DNA from 3 places in the Alteraurantiacibacter aestuarii genome. Region 1 is predicted to be linked to each of the others. Evidence: predicted binding sites of a transcription regulator. Region 1 holds the regulator's gene; each other region holds the start of a gene.

Region 1 (4,915 bases):
ATCCCGAGACCTCCGCGGCCATCAAGATCAGGGTCAATCTGCCAACCGACGGTGACCGGGCGGAGCTGGGCGAAGGAGCGCTGGTGCGGCTGCGGGCGCGCTTGATGCCGCCGGCACCGCCGATGCTGCCGGGTGCCTATAACTTCGCACGCAGTGCCTGGTTTGATGGTTATGCCGCAACCGGCAGTGTTCAGGGCGAGGTGGAGTTGCTCGAACCCGGATCGAATGGAGGCCTGATCGCGCCGTTGCAGCGGCAGCTCTCCCGCCATGTCCGATCTCGCCTGGACGGTGCGCCGGGCGCCATTGCAGCGGCCTTTGCCAGCGGTGACCGGGGCGCAATCGGGGACGAGGATGCCGAGGCGATGCGCGATGCGGGCCTCACCCATTTGCTGGCGATCAGCGGATTGCATGTGAGTGCGGTCATCGCGGCGACCTATCTGCTGGCGATCAGGCTGCTGGCGCTGTGGCCGTGGCTGACCCTGCGCGTGCGCCTGCCGGTTACCGCTGCCGCGCTCGCCGCACTGGCCGGGATTGGCTATACCTTGCTGACCGGCGCGCAGGTTCCGACCGTGAGGAGCTGCGTGGCGGCAATGCTGGTTCTGGGGGCGCTGGCGATGGGGCGTGAGGCGCTGTCACTGCGCATGGTGGCTGTGGCCGCTGTAGTTGTGCTGCTGCTGTGGCCTGAATCGATCATCGGCCCCAGTTTCCAGATGAGCTTTGCCGCCGTGCTGGCGATTGTGGCGCTGCACGGCTGCGATCCGGTGCGAAAGTTCCTCGCCTCGCGGGAAGAAAGCTGGTTCGCCCATGCGGGCCGCCGGGTGGTGATGCTGCTGGTTACCGGCATGGTTATCGAGATTGCGCTGATGCCGATCGTGCTGTTCCATTTCCACCGCGCGGGCCTTTATGGCGCTTTGGCCAATGTGATCGCCATCCCGCTGGTTACCTTCATTTCCATGCCGCTGATTGCCATTTCGCTGGCGCTCGACAGTGCCGGGCTTGGCGCGCCTTTCTGGTGGCTGACGGGCAAATCGCTCGACCTGCTGCTTGGCATTGCGCATTTCACCGCTGGCCAGCCCGGCGCAGTGAAGCTGATGCCGCAGATGAGCACGGGCACCTTCGCGCTGTTCCTTTCAGGCGGCCTGTGGCTGGCGATGTGGAAGGGGCGTGCGCGCCTGTGGGGTCTGGTTCCCGCAGCGCTGGCATCCATGCTGATGCTCAGCACGCCGATCCCGGACCTGCTGATATCGGGCGATGGCAGGCATGTGGGCATTACCGGGGAGAACGACGGGCTGCTGGTCCTGCGTGATTCGCGCAGCGACTATGCGCGGGACAATCTGATGCAACTGTCCGGCGTAACGGCCGAGCCTACCGTGTTGACGCAGTGGCAGGGCGCGGATTGCAGCCGCGACTTCTGCGTCATCACCCTGGCCCGTGGTGGCCGCGACTGGCACGTCTTGATGAGCCGAAGCGGAGAGATCGTTTCTGAAAGGGCGCTGGCCGCCGCCTGCGAGAGAGCGGATATTGTTATTTCCGACCGCTGGCTTCCGCGCAGCTGTCAGCCGCGCTGGTTTATTGCCGACAGGAACAGCCTGGAGCAAAGCGGCGGACTGGCGGTAAATCTGGAAAAGGCGCAAGTCTCAAGCGTGGCCGAAAGCCAGGGCGATCACGGATGGTGGGGCGGGCGGACCGGAGACTAACACAGTCCGCCCGAGGGGTACCACGTGTGGTCAGTTGTAGCGACGCAGCAGTCCTGCAAGCTTGCCCTGAACTTGAACTTCGGAATCGTCATAAATCTGAGGATCATAGGCGCCATTGGCGGGATCGAGCCGGATCTTGCCGTTTTCATGGCGCAGATACTTCAGCGTCGCCTCTTCATTGCGGATCAGCGCGACAACGATTTCTCCATCGCGGGCCGTGCTCGTCTTGCGCACGAGTGCGTAGTCGCCATCGAAAATACCCGCTTCGATCATCGAATCGCCCGACACTTCGAGCGCGTAGTGATCGCCTGCGCCAAGCAGGGCCGCAGGAACCGGCAGGGACTGGAAGTCCTCCATCGCCTCTATCGGCGCACCGGCAGCGATGCGGCCGTGCAGCGGCACTTCGATCACGTCATTGGCGGGCGAGGGCATGGCGCGCGGCGGAGTGACGACACCGCCCACCGCATCATTCGCAGCCGCAGGCCGGGAGGCCGCCACATCATCGGGCTGCTTGAGAACTTCCAGCGCCCGGGCGCGATTGGCCAGACGGCGGATGAAACCGCGTTCTTCCAGCGCCGATATCAGCCGGTGCACGCCAGACTTGCTCTTCAGATCAAGCGCGTCCTTCATCTCTTCAAAAGAAGGCGAGATGCCGGTTTCTTCAAGCTTCCTCTGGATGAAGATCAGCAATTCGCGCTGCTTGGCGGTCAACATGAGGCTTGTCCCTTCAAACTTTGTTCCAATTCAGGAACGAATAAGGAACAAGTATGAAACAGATTGTCTCAAGTCAAGCGATACCGCCATTCTGGAGCAGATAAGCGCAAACGGCCTCACCATCGCTGGCGGCGGGTGCGCCAATATCGCGGCGGATCAGCGCATTGCTGGCGGCGAGCGCGTACAGGCCGCTGCTGTCCTGCTGCGAAAGCGGCGAGATAGCGCCGCCTGTAATGGCCGCGCGCACGAATTCCAGGCGCGATCCCACGGCGGGCACATCACCCGACAGCCTGAATTCCAGCAGTTGCGGCAGCGGATCGCGCGCACCCGCCAACCGCCGCAGCAGTGGCAGCAGGAACAGGAAGGCGGTGACATAGCTGGAGACCGGATTGCCGGGCAGTCCGAGGATAATCTGCCGGCCGCGGCGGGCCACCATCAGCGGCTTTCCCGGCTTCATCGCAATGCGCCAGAAATCCAGTGACGCGCCCCATTTTTCCAGCGCCGGGCGGATCAGGTCGTGATCGCCGACAGAGGCGCCCCCGCTGGTGACGATTACGTCGAAATCGCTCGCGTGGTCGAATGCCCGCAACAGGTCTTCCATCCGGTCACGCACCGGGCCGATCCGGTCCACACTGGATGCAAGAGGAGCAACCAGGGCCGCCAGCATCAACCCGTTGCTGGCGGGAATCTGGTGATTCGCGGTTTGCAGCGGGTCTGCCGCCAGTTCGTCACCGCTGTCGATGATGGTGACATGCGGCCGCCTGCCGAAGCTGCCGAGTGCATGCCCGCCTGACAGGCCGAGTGCGATTCGCGCCGGGTTCATCGCCACACCCTTTGGAACGAGCAGATCGCCCCGGCTGAAATCAAAACCGGCACGGCGGATATGGCGCGGCGTGGGGCCATCGCTGCCCGCAAGCCGGATTGCGCTTCCATCGCGCAGGGCATTTTCCTGCAACAGCACCGCGCAAGATCCCGACGGCATCAACGCCCCGGTGGAGATGCGAATGGCCTGCCCAGCCTGCAATTCGCCCACAAAAGGGTGCCCCGCCGCGCTCTCTCCCGCCAGCGTCCACGGCCCTGCAAGGTCATCGGCGCGCACCGCATAGCCATCCATTGCCGAAAGATCGGCGGATGGCTGCGTGCGCCGTGCAAGCAGGTCTTGTGCAAGAAAGCGCCCGTCCGCTGCGGGCAGGGGCAGTTCTTCTTCACCCAGCGCCTGCACACCGTCCAGCAACCGTGCCTGCGCTTGTTCCAGCGGAATGGGGGCGGGCAGGCTCATCCGGGCAGGTAATCGGGAGAATGCCAGTCCCCGCTCTTGCCGCCGGTCTTTTCCAGCAGGCGGACATGTTCGATGACCATGCCCTTTTCCAGCGCCTTGGCCATGTCGTAAATCGTCAGCAGAGCGATGGAGACTGCGGTCAGCGCTTCCATTTCCACGCCGGTCTTGCCGGTCAGCGTGGCCCTGGCGGCCACTGCAATTGCACCGTCTTCGAAGGTGAATTCCACCGTCACGCTTTCCAGCGCCAGCGGATGGCACATGGGGATCAGCTCTCCAGTTCGCTTGGCCGCCATGATCCCGGCAATGCGCGCGGTGGACAGCACATCGCCCTTGGGGCCGGAGCCATCGCGCACCGCGGCCAGCGTGGCGGCAGACATGCGAATACGGCCCGCAGCTGTGGCGCTGCGGGCCGTTTCGGGTTTGCCGCCGACATTGACCATGCGGGCGGCACCATTTTCATCGAGATGGGTCAGCTTGTTCATGCGCTGCCCATGCCAGATCGCGCCTGATTATGACAGGCCCCACAGGGGCCGTGCCATTGCTGCGATCAATCGCGCAGGCTGGCCGGAACGCGCCCGCCATTATCGGCCAGCTTGTTCATCACCTGGCGGTGCAGCAGGATGTTATCCTCTGCCGAACCGGCATAGTCGGTGTTGCCCATTTCCACGGCCAGTTCCTTGCGGGCGCCATAGCTGGAATCGAGGCCGAGCAGCTTCATCAGATCAACGATGGAAGTGCGCCAGTTGAGATCGGCGGCCCCTTCGCGGGCATCCAGATTGGCTTCCACATCAACGACTTCGATCGCTGCGGGACGGCTCTTGCCGAAGGGAGTGCTGGCTGTGGGAGCCGGAGCTTCCTGGGCCTCTGCCTTGCCGAAAATGGCATCCTTGATGGAACTGAAAATACCCATGACTTACTCCCGTGATTGTCTGGAGGCGATCATCGCCCTGTTGCCGGGCCCAAGTAAAGGGCAAATCTTGAACGCAGCGTTGCTAGGCCGCGATCAGCGCTCTGGTGGCGGCTTCCACATCCTTGCAGCGCATCAGGCTCTCACCCACCAGGAAACAGCGCACGCCCGATTTTGCCAGACGCAGGCAGTCGGCATGGCTGTTGATGCCGCTCTCACCGATCAGCAAGGTGCCGACGGGCGCCAGAGGGGCGAGCCTTTCGGTGGTGGCAAGATCGGTGGAGAAGGTCCGCAAATCGCGGTTGTTGACCCCGATCA
Region 2 (4,915 bases), 470 kb from region 1:
TATTCATCAATCGAGCGGCGATGGTCCCGCTCGTATTCCTTCCCGATATTGTATGGGGGGGAGGTTAAAACCAGACGGCAAGATTTGTCTTCAATATCCTCCAAGGCATCCTCGGCTGCTGACGATATTATCTTGCCAGTCGGAGTGCTTGCTGCTTCTTGGTTCAAATTCCGTTCCATCCAAATGCTAATACAAATAAAAATCGATTCAGCTGCAAATCTCTGACGTTATATCCTGTGGATAGACTTTTTCTTCATCGACGGTCTACTGAGCTACCACCTACCGCCGCAGCATCCCCGCAAGGTATTGCCCGGTAAAAGACCGCACCTCCTTCGCCACCTGCTCCGGAGTCCCCTCCGCAACAATTTCACCCCCGCGCACACCGCCATCCGGCCCCAGATCGATCACCCAGTCGGCGGTCTTGATCACGTCGAGGTTGTGTTCGATCACCACCACGGAATTGCCCTGGTCCACCAGGCGGTGCAGAACTTCCAGCAGTTTGCGGACGTCTTCGAAGTGGAGGCCGGTGGTCGGTTCATCGAGGATGTAGAGCGTCTGCCCGGTGCTGCGCCGGGCGAGTTCCTTGGCGAGTTTGACGCGCTGCGCCTCTCCGCCCGAGAGCGTGGTGGCCTGCTGGCCGACCTTGACGTAGCCCAGCCCGACCTCGTTCAGCATGTGCATCTTGTCACGGATGGGGGGCACGGCCTTGAAGAATTCCTCCGCGTCCTCAATCGTCATGTCGAGCACGTCGGCGATGGACAGGCCCTTGAACTTCACCTCCAGTGTTTCGCGGTTGTAGCGTTTGCCGTGGCATGCCTCGCACGTGACGTAGACATCGGGCAGGAAGTGCATCTCTATCTTGATCAGCCCGTCGCCCTGGCATGCCTCGCACCGGCCACCCTTGACGTTGAAGCTGAAGCGGCCCGGCTTGTAACCGCGCGCGGCGCTTTCGGGCAGGCCGGCGAACCAGTCACGGATATTGGTGAAGGCACCGGTATAGGTGGCGGGGTTGGAGCGCGGGGTGCGGCCGATGGGCGACTGGTCGATCTCGATCACCTTGTCGCAGAATTCCAGCCCGGTGATCTTCTCATGCGGGCCGGCGATGACGCGGGCGTTGTTGAGCGTGCGGGCGGCGCCGGCGTGCAGCGTATCGATGGTGAAGCTGGACTTGCCGCTGCCCGATACGCCGGTGACGCAGGTGAACGTGCCCAGCGGAATGGCGGCGGTGACGTTCTTGAGGTTGTTGGCGCAGGCGCCGTGGACTGTCAGCTTGTGGCCGTTGCCCTTGCGGCGGGTGGCCGGAATGGCGATTTCCCGCGTGCCGTTGAGATAGGCGGCGGTGAGGCTGTTCTTGGCCTTGAGCACTTGCTTGAGCGTGCCCTGCGCCACCACCTCGCCCCCGTGCACGCCTGCGCCGGGGCCAAGATCCACCACATGGTCCGCCGCGCGGATGGCGTCCTCGTCATGCTCCACCACGATCACGGTATTGCCCAGGTCGCGCAGGCGCTTGAGCGTTTCCAGCAGGCGATCGTTGTCACGCTGGTGCAGGCCGATGGAGGGTTCATCCAGCACGTAAAGCACGCCGCTGAGGCCGCTGCCGATCTGCGATGCGAGGCGGATGCGCTGGCTCTCCCCGCCCGAAAGCGTGCCGCTGGTGCGGTCCAGGTTGAGGTAATCCAGTCCGACGTTGTTGAGGAAGCCGAGCCGCTCGACAATTTCCTTCAATATGGCCTTGGCGATCTGGTTCTGCGTGTCGGTAAGCTGCGCGGGCAGCGCCTCGAAGAACTCCAGCGCATCGCCCACGGACAGGCGCACGGGCATGGAGATATCGCGCCCGGCGATCTTCACCGCGCGGGCCTTTTCATTCAGGCGCGCACCGCCGCATGTCTCACACGGCTGGGCGGTCTGGAAGCGGGACAGCTCCTCGCGCATCCACGCGCTGTCGGTCTGCAGCAGGCGGCGGTTGAGGTTGCCGATCACCCCTTCGAAGGGCTTGTGCACGGTATATTCCTTGCGCCCGTCCTTGAAGGTGAGCGCCACGCGCATGCCTTGCGTGCCGAACAGGATGATGTCGCGCTGGTCGCGCTCCAGCTCGTTCCACGGGGTGGTCAGGTCGAAGTCATAGGCCTTGGCCAGACTGCCCAGCACCTGCATGTAATAGGGGGACGGCGGGTTGGACTTGGCCCACGGCACCACCGCGCCCTTCTTCAGGCTCAGCTCCTCATTGGGGACCACAAGCTGCGGATCGAACAGCTGCTTTTCACCCAGCCCGTCACAGGTGGAGCAGGCACCCTGCGGCGCGTTGAAGCTGAACAGGCGCGGCTCAACCTCCTCGATGGTGAAGCCGGACACCGGGCAGGCGAATTTCTCGCTGAAGACGATGCGGTTGGCGGGCATGCCGGCGCCTTTCATGGCACCCCCCGCAGCGCCCTCTTCCTCACGGCCCGGCACCACGCCATCGGCCAGGTCGATATAGGCCAGCCCGTCGGCCAGCTTCAGCGCCTGCTCGAAACTGTCGGCCAGCCGCGTTTCCATGCCGGGCTTGACCGCGATCCGGTCCACCACAACCTCAATGTCGTGCTTGAACTTCTTGTCGAGCGCGGGCGCCTCCTCGATCGGATACATCTCGCCATCGATGCGCACGCGGGTGAAGCCGGATTTCTGCCATTCGGCCAGCTCCTTGCGGTATTCCCCCTTGCGGCCCCGCACCACCGGCGCGAGCAGATAGGCGCGCGTCCCCTCGGGCAGTTCCATCACCCGGTCGACCATGGTGGAGACGGTCTGCGCCTCAATCGGCAGGCCGGTGGCGGGCGAATAGGGCACGCCCACCCGCGCCCACAGCAGGCGCATGTAGTCATATATCTCTGTCACCGTCGCCACGGTGGAGCGCGGATTGCGGCTGGTGGTCTTCTGCTCGATGGAGATGGCGGGGGAAAGCCCGTCAATATGCTCCACATCGGGCTTCTGCATCATCTCCAGAAACTGCCGCGCATAGGCGCTCAAGGACTCGACATACCGCCGCTGTCCCTCGGCATAGATGGTATCGAACGCGAGGCTGGACTTGCCGCTGCCGGACAGGCCAGTGATCACGATCAGCGCATCACGCGGCAGATCGATATCAAAACCCTTGAGATTATGCTCGCGCGCGCCGCGCACGGAAATGTGTGTGAGAGCCATAGAAGCTGAATGTTCCGCAAATGTTCAATTGGGTCAAGAGGGACGTTTGGTGGTAATCAGCCAGCGCCCGGCAGTCCCCAGACCATGTGGGGGACGCAGGGAGGATTGCAACTTGGCAAATAATATTCCCAGCGTGCTTTGACGAGCGCCGGGGTTAGGGGTGCCGCATTCATGCTGGTCAGGATATAGGACCCTCCATGACCCGCCTGATCCTGCTCAACAAACCCTTTGGTGTCCTCTCGCAGTTCAGCGGGGGGAAGGATGATTCTCCGCATCCTACTCTGGCGCAATATGTCGATCTGCCAGGGATCTATCCGGCGGGCAGGCTGGACCGCGATAGTGAGGGCTTGCTGTTGTTGACCGGCAATGGCGCGTTGCAGGCGCGCATTGCGGAGCCGAAGCACAAGATGCCCAAGACCTATTACGCGCAGGTGGAAGGCGTGCCTGATGCCAAGGCTCTGGCGCATTTGCGCCACGGGGTGCGGCTGAAGGACGGGGTGACTGCTCCTGCGCTGGTACAGGCGATTGATCCGCCCGCATTGTGGGACCGCGATCCGCCGATCCGCTTTCGCAAGAACGTGCCCGACAGCTGGATTTCTCTGACCATCACCGAAGGGCGCAACCGGCAGGTGCGGCGGATGACGGCGGCGGTCGGCTATCCCACCTTGCGGCTGGTGCGCTGGCAGGTGGGCGACTGGAGCGTGGAAGGCCTGGCGCCGGGCGAATGGCGCGAGATCAGCGTGTAGGGCCCGGAGCATGAGCCACCGCCTGTTCATCGCCATCCGCCCGCCCGTGGCCGTGATCGACAGCCTGATCGATACGATGGAGGGGCTGGACAACGCCCGCTGGCAAAGTGAGGAGCAGCTGCACCTGACCTTGCGCTTCGTGGGCGAGGTGGAGCGTCCGCAGGCCGAGGATCTGGCGCTGGCGCTGGCACAAATCCGCTTTGCGCCCTTTGCCATCAGTATTGCCGGTGTCGGCCATTTCGAAACCAAGGGCGCACCGCGAACCCTCTGGGCACGGGTGGAGCCATCGCGGGATCTTTCGGATTTGCAGAAGCGGGTTGAACAGGCCTGCCGCGCCGCCGGGCTGGAGGATGAGACGCGCAAGTTCGTGCCACATATCACCCTGGCCCGTCTCGACCGGTCCGCCGCTGGGATCGGCGCTTGGCTGGCGCGTCACGCCCGGCTGCACGCGCCGCCGTTCATCGCCGAGAATTTCGTGCTGGTGGAAAGCCACCTGTCCACTGGCGGATCGATCTATCAGGACGTGATGCGGTTTCCTTCCTGATGCCCCAACAGGCGGGGACGCGGCCTATTTCACTGGCGACACCGATCGATCGTACCTATGTGCAGGTTTCAGCTGAAACTGGCCCCGGTGGCCCAAAAACAACGGATCTCGCCCCATGAACGATGCCTCGACTGCACCAGTCGTCCCGTCCACCGTCCCGCAAGCCACCGGCGCCTTTGCGCAATTGTCCGCATTGCCGTTCCACGCGCCCGATTTCACGGCCATTGCTGACGATGAATATGAGGCCGCCATCGTGCGGGCCATTTCCGTCTATCTGGCCGAGATCGAGCAGATAGCCGCCAATCCGGACGCGCCGTCATTCGCCAACACAATTGTGGCAATGGAGCGTGCGGGACAGGTGTTCGGCCGCATCTATTCCGCCTTTTCGCAAAAGGTCAGCGCCAATATCAATCCCTCGCTGGCCGCCGCCGATACCGCCATCGCCCCG
Region 3 (4,915 bases), 430 kb from region 1:
GTGCAGGATATCCGCCAGCTCGATATCCGCAACGGCAGGTCGGTCGTCACATTTCCCGATGTCTCCGCCATGATCCGGCCCGAAACGCTCAGTTTTGCCGCGGCCAACACCTCGATCGTCGAGCAGAACTTCGATTTCGACCTTCTGACCCCGCAAAAACTGATGGAGAAGGCGATTGGCCAGGCGGTCACGCTTATCCGCACCAATCCGGCCACTGGCGCAGAAACGATGCAGCGGGCCGAAGTGCTCTCCACCGTGGGCGGCGTTGTGGTGCGGATCAATGGCCACATAGAGGTGCTGCGCGATGATGGCCTGCCGGTGCGGGTGATCTTCGATGAAGTGCCGCCAAACCTGCGCGCACGGCCTACGCTTTCGGTCACGCTGGAAAGCAATCGGTCGGGCACGCGGCCTGCATCCATTCGCTATCTCACGCCCGGCCTTGGCTGGTCGTCTGACTATGTCGCGCTTTATGATGAACAGCGCGGCACGGTGGACATGCAGGGCTGGGTCACGCTGACCAACACCACCGGCACGACTTTTCACGCGGCGGACACTCTGTTGGTGGCAGGCAATGTCAGCGGCAGTTTCAGCCCCGCGCGGCGCGATCTGGTGCGGCCCGGCACCGAAACTGCGGACCGTGAGCGGCTGGGGGACTTCTATCTCTATCCGATCGCGGAGCGCACCACGATCGCCAACAACCAGACCAAGCAGGTCAGCTTTCTGGATGTGCAGGGCGTGCCCGCGCGCCGCGTCTACACCCGCAATGTCGGCTGGCTGACGAGCGATTCCGATCCGGTCAACGCCTCCAGCGCGATCAGCTTCTCCTCCAGCCGCGAGGGCGGGCTGGGCGATGCTCTGCCAGCGGGAACGGTGCGTTTCTACCAGAATGACAGCCAGGGTACCCCGCAGTTCATCGGTGAGAACGGCATTGGCCACACGCCGATGGGCAGCGTGCTCAGCCTGCGCACGGGCGATGCCTTCGACATTTTCGTCCAGGCCGAAGTGGAGCAGCGCGACCGCATCACCGCGGCGGAATATGAACGCAGTGCGCGTTACCGCGTGATCGAGGATGGCGAGGTTACCCGCACCGTGGAGGTGGAGCGTGCGGTCGATTATTATCGTACCACCATGCGCTACACCTTCACCAACGCCAAGCCGGAGGCGGTGGACGTGGACCTTGTCCAGTCTGGCCTGGACCGGGGCTGGTGGAGCCGCGATTTCCGCGTGGTGAATGAGGATGTGGCGGGTGAGCAGCTCAATGCCGGAACGCGCCGCTATGTCGTCAGCGTTCCCGCCAACGGGACGCGCATTGTGCGGGTCACATACGAAACCAGGTATTGAGGAGCCGCCGGTGGCGCGTCTCCACACATTGATCCTGCCGCTGCTGTTGTGGAGCGGCGGCGCAAGTGCCCGCGAGGTGGTGGATGCCTCCGCGCCGCAGGATCTGGCGGTTACCGTCTACCGCGATCCCAACCGCGGCCTTTATGGTGAAATGAACCGGGACTGGCCGCAAGGCTTCGCCATGATAAGCGAGACGCGGCAGGTTACCCTGCCTCCGGGCGAATCCACCATCCGCTTTACCGGCGTGGCAGAGGGCATGGTGGCCGTCAGCGCCATCGTCACCGGCCTGCCGGGCGGGACGATAGAGAAGAACCGCAATGCCGACCTGCTCAGCCCCGCTGCATTAGTGGACGGGACGCTTGGCAACCGCGTGCGCATCACCCGCACCAATCCCGGCACCGGGCAGGAGGCCAGCGAAAGCGCCATCATCCGCACGCGGGCCGACGGCGGACTGGTGCTGCAGACGTCGCAAGGGTTTGAAGCCGTGCGCTGTTCGGGCCTGCCCGAAAGGCTGACCTTCGATGCCGTGCCGGATGGCCTGTCCGCGCAGCCGGTGTTCTCCATCGATACGCGCGACGCTGCTGGCGGCACCTATCAGATCACGCTCACCTATCTTGCCTGGGGCTTCGACTGGCAGGCCAATTATGTCGCTACCCTGCACGAAAATGGCCAGGGGCGCGGTGCTGGCGAGGGCGGCGGCGGCGATGATGTGCGCATGCGGTTGATGAGCTGGCTGACCATCCTCAACGACAACAACCAGAGCTTTGAAGGCGCAGAGTTGATGGCGGTGGCTGGCACGCTCAACGTGGTCAGCGATTTTCAGCAGCTGGCCGATCCGCCTGATGCGCGGCCCTTGCAACTCACCTGCTACCCTTTCGGCAGCACGGCAGCGGGATCGCCTGAACCCTATTTCGGCTATGACTACGCCGTTCCACCTCCGCCCGCACCGATGATGGCAATGCGCGAAAGCATCGTGGTCACCGGCGCGCGGATGGCCGATGTCTCCAACGAGATGCCGCAGTTCAAGGCGGAGGAGGAGCAGCTGGGCGACCTCAAGCTCTATCGCATCCCGGAAAACGTCACCGTCTCTGCCCAGGGCCTCAAGCAGGTCGCCTTCCTCGACCGCGATGAGGTGGCCGGTCGCTTCCTCTATGAAACCACGTGCCAGCCATTTTATGAGACCGAAGAAGCACAGGCGGCCGATATCCTGTTCGCCACGGTGAATGACGAGGAGCATGGGCTGGGCGTTGCGCTGCCATCGGGTTCCATCGCCTTCTTTGAACCTTCCGCCACGGGTGAGCTGCTGGTGGGGGAGGAGAATTTGCGCGATTATGCCAGCGGCCAGGACGTCGAGATCGGGTTGGGGCAAAGCAGCCAGGTCTTTGCCCGCTGCCAGCGCCTGACCAGCCATGACCCCTATGAAGAAAAGACCTGGTCGCAGATGCGCACCACTCTCACCAATGCCAATCCTGCGCCGGTTTCGATGCGGGTTGTCCTGGGCAGTCCGGTGGAATGGGACCTGCGCGGAGTGGGCAGCACGGTCAAGAACGGCCGGCGAATCGTCGAAGTGACAATCCCTGCCAATGGGGAGCGGGTGATTGACTGGCAGGTCCGCCCGGCGCTGGCCGAATAGCGCCAAAAACCACCCTTTTCAGCAAATCCAACAAAAATTCTGTTCCGCTCTTGTTCTAATAGAACAAAGTGGGTACATAGTGTTCCAGTTGATGAATCGAATGCAACGCTAGGAATGATTGGAGGGCCGTGTCATGGCTGCAAGTCTGAAATTGGTAGACAAGGAATCCAAGGTGGACCGTCAGAAGGCTCTCGACGCAGCGCTCGCGCAGATTGATCGCGCATTCGGCAAAGGCTCGGCCATGAAGCTGGGCAGCAAGGAAACGATGAACGTGGAATCGATTTCCACGGGATCGCTCGGCCTTGATATCGCGCTTGGTATTGGCGGCCTGCCCAAAGGGCGGGTGATTGAGATTTACGGCCCTGAAAGTTCGGGCAAGACCACGCTGGCGCTGCATGTGCTGGCCGAAGCGCAGAAGAATGGCGGCACCGTCGCTTTTGTCGATGCCGAACATGCGCTCGATCCTGTCTATGCCCGCAAGCTGGGCGTGGACATTGATGAACTGATCATCTCGCAGCCCGATACCGGCGAACAGGCGCTGGAAATCGTCGATACGCTGGTGCGCTCTAACGCGATTGACGTGCTGGTGGTCGATTCTGTTGCGGCACTGGTGCCGCGTGCAGAAATCGAAGGCGAGATGGGTGACAGCCATGTCGGCCTGCAGGCCCGCCTGATGTCGCAGAGCCTGCGCAAGCTGACCGGTTCGATCAACCGTTCCAAGTGCATGGTGATCTTCATCAACCAGCTGCGCATGAAGATCGGCGTGATGTACGGCAATCCGGAAACCACGACCGGCGGCAATGCGCTCAAGTTCTATGCTTCGGTCCGCCTCGATATTCGCCGCACCGGCCAGATCAAGGACCGGGACGAAGTGGTGGGCAATTCCACCCGCGTCAAAGTGGTCAAGAACAAGGTCGCCCCGCCGTTCAAGCAGGTCGAATTTGACATCATGTATGGCGAGGGCATCTCCAAGCTTGGTGAAATCCTCGATCTGGGCGTGAAGGCCGGTCTGGTGGAGAAATCGGGTAGCTGGTTCAGCTATGACAGCATCCGCATTGGCCAGGGGCGTGAGAACTCCAAGCAGTATCTGAAGGAAAATCCCGAGGTTTGCGACAGGTTGGAAGCCGCCATTCGCGGTAAAATCGACGTTGTCGCCGAGGAAATGATGGCAGGCCCGGACGCGGAGCCTGAAGTCTGATCCTCAAGAAGCTGCGCCCGGCCGGTTGATTTCGGTCCCTGGGGTGCGCTTATGGAAACGGAGCCGGCGCAATGCCCCAATCGGGCAGAGCGTCGGCTTCTTTCGTTCTGAAATCGCTGCCGGTGCTGCTGGCCTAGTTTCAATTCCGATCCATTCGTTGCACTGGAATTGTGCAGGCCTTGGGTGCTATCCACCTGCTGCAACTGACAATTTGCTGCCAGCGGGCAGCGGGGATGGACGGATAATGGACAAGAGCGAATGGCAAACCAGCGCTGGTGACACCTGGGCGGCGGAATGGCGCAGAACCGATCGCAGCTTTATCGCGGTAACCGACAAGCTGATCGAGCGGACACGCAGTTTCAATTTCAGCCAACTGCTGGATATTGGCTGCGGGGCAGGGGAGCTTTCGCTTGCCCTTGGTCGCGGCAGGCCGGAAGTGCGCGTGCTGGGTGTCGATGTCTCACCGGCGCTAGTCACGGCAGCCCGATCGCGCGCGGTCAATCTCGCCAATGTGGATTTTGATCTGCACGATGCCGCCACATGGGCACCACCTGCCGGATTCGCTCCGCAATTGCTCGTCTCCCGTCACGGGGTGATGTTCTTCGATGATCCGCCGGCAGCTTTCGCCAATCTTGCGCGCGCCGCGGATGCAGGCGCCAATCTGCTGTTTTCATGCTTTCGTTCGCCAGCGGAAAATCCTTTCTTCACCGATGTCGCACGTCTCCTGCCGCAGGCCCCGCCGC

What was found. The regulator LexA, encoded in region 1, represses DNA repair genes until DNA is damaged. The targets are predictions, from matches to a motif close to GTTCCNCNCTTGTTCT.
Region 2: a site for LexA is predicted at 3,189-3,204, ahead of uvrA (excinuclease ABC subunit UvrA). Genes of this name have one in related genera too.
Region 3: a site for LexA is predicted at 3,016-3,031, ahead of recA (recombinase RecA). Genes of this name have one in related genera too.

Annotation. Positions count from the first base shown of each region.
Region 1 covers NZ_BAAAFP010000002.1:1,443,446-1,448,360, reverse strand. Annotated here, with positions in the region: gene ABDZ98_RS10580 (ComEC/Rec2 family competence protein) at 1-1,697, shown strand, start outside; gene lexA (transcriptional repressor LexA) at 1,728-2,411, opposite strand; gene ABDZ98_RS10570 (molybdopterin molybdotransferase MoeA) at 2,485-3,690, opposite strand; gene moaC (cyclic pyranopterin monophosphate synthase MoaC) at 3,687-4,172, opposite strand; gene ABDZ98_RS10560 (DUF3597 domain-containing protein) at 4,238-4,600, opposite strand; gene trpC (indole-3-glycerol phosphate synthase TrpC) at 4,683-4,915, opposite strand, start outside.
Region 2 covers NZ_BAAAFP010000002.1:971,572-976,486, reverse strand. Annotated here, with positions in the region: gene ABDZ98_RS08320 (DNA-methyltransferase) at 1-179, opposite strand, end outside; gene uvrA (excinuclease ABC subunit UvrA) at 280-3,177, opposite strand; gene ABDZ98_RS08310 (pseudouridine synthase) at 3,375-3,923, shown strand; gene thpR (RNA 2',3'-cyclic phosphodiesterase) at 3,934-4,467, shown strand; gene ABDZ98_RS08300 (M3 family metallopeptidase) at 4,583-4,915, shown strand, end outside.
Region 3 covers NZ_BAAAFP010000002.1:1,015,553-1,020,467, forward strand. Annotated here, with positions in the region: gene ABDZ98_RS08505 (DUF4139 domain-containing protein) at 1-1,341, shown strand, start outside; gene ABDZ98_RS08510 (DUF4139 domain-containing protein) at 1,352-2,974, shown strand; gene recA (recombinase RecA) at 3,108-4,172, shown strand; gene ABDZ98_RS08520 (class I SAM-dependent methyltransferase) at 4,417-4,915, shown strand, end outside.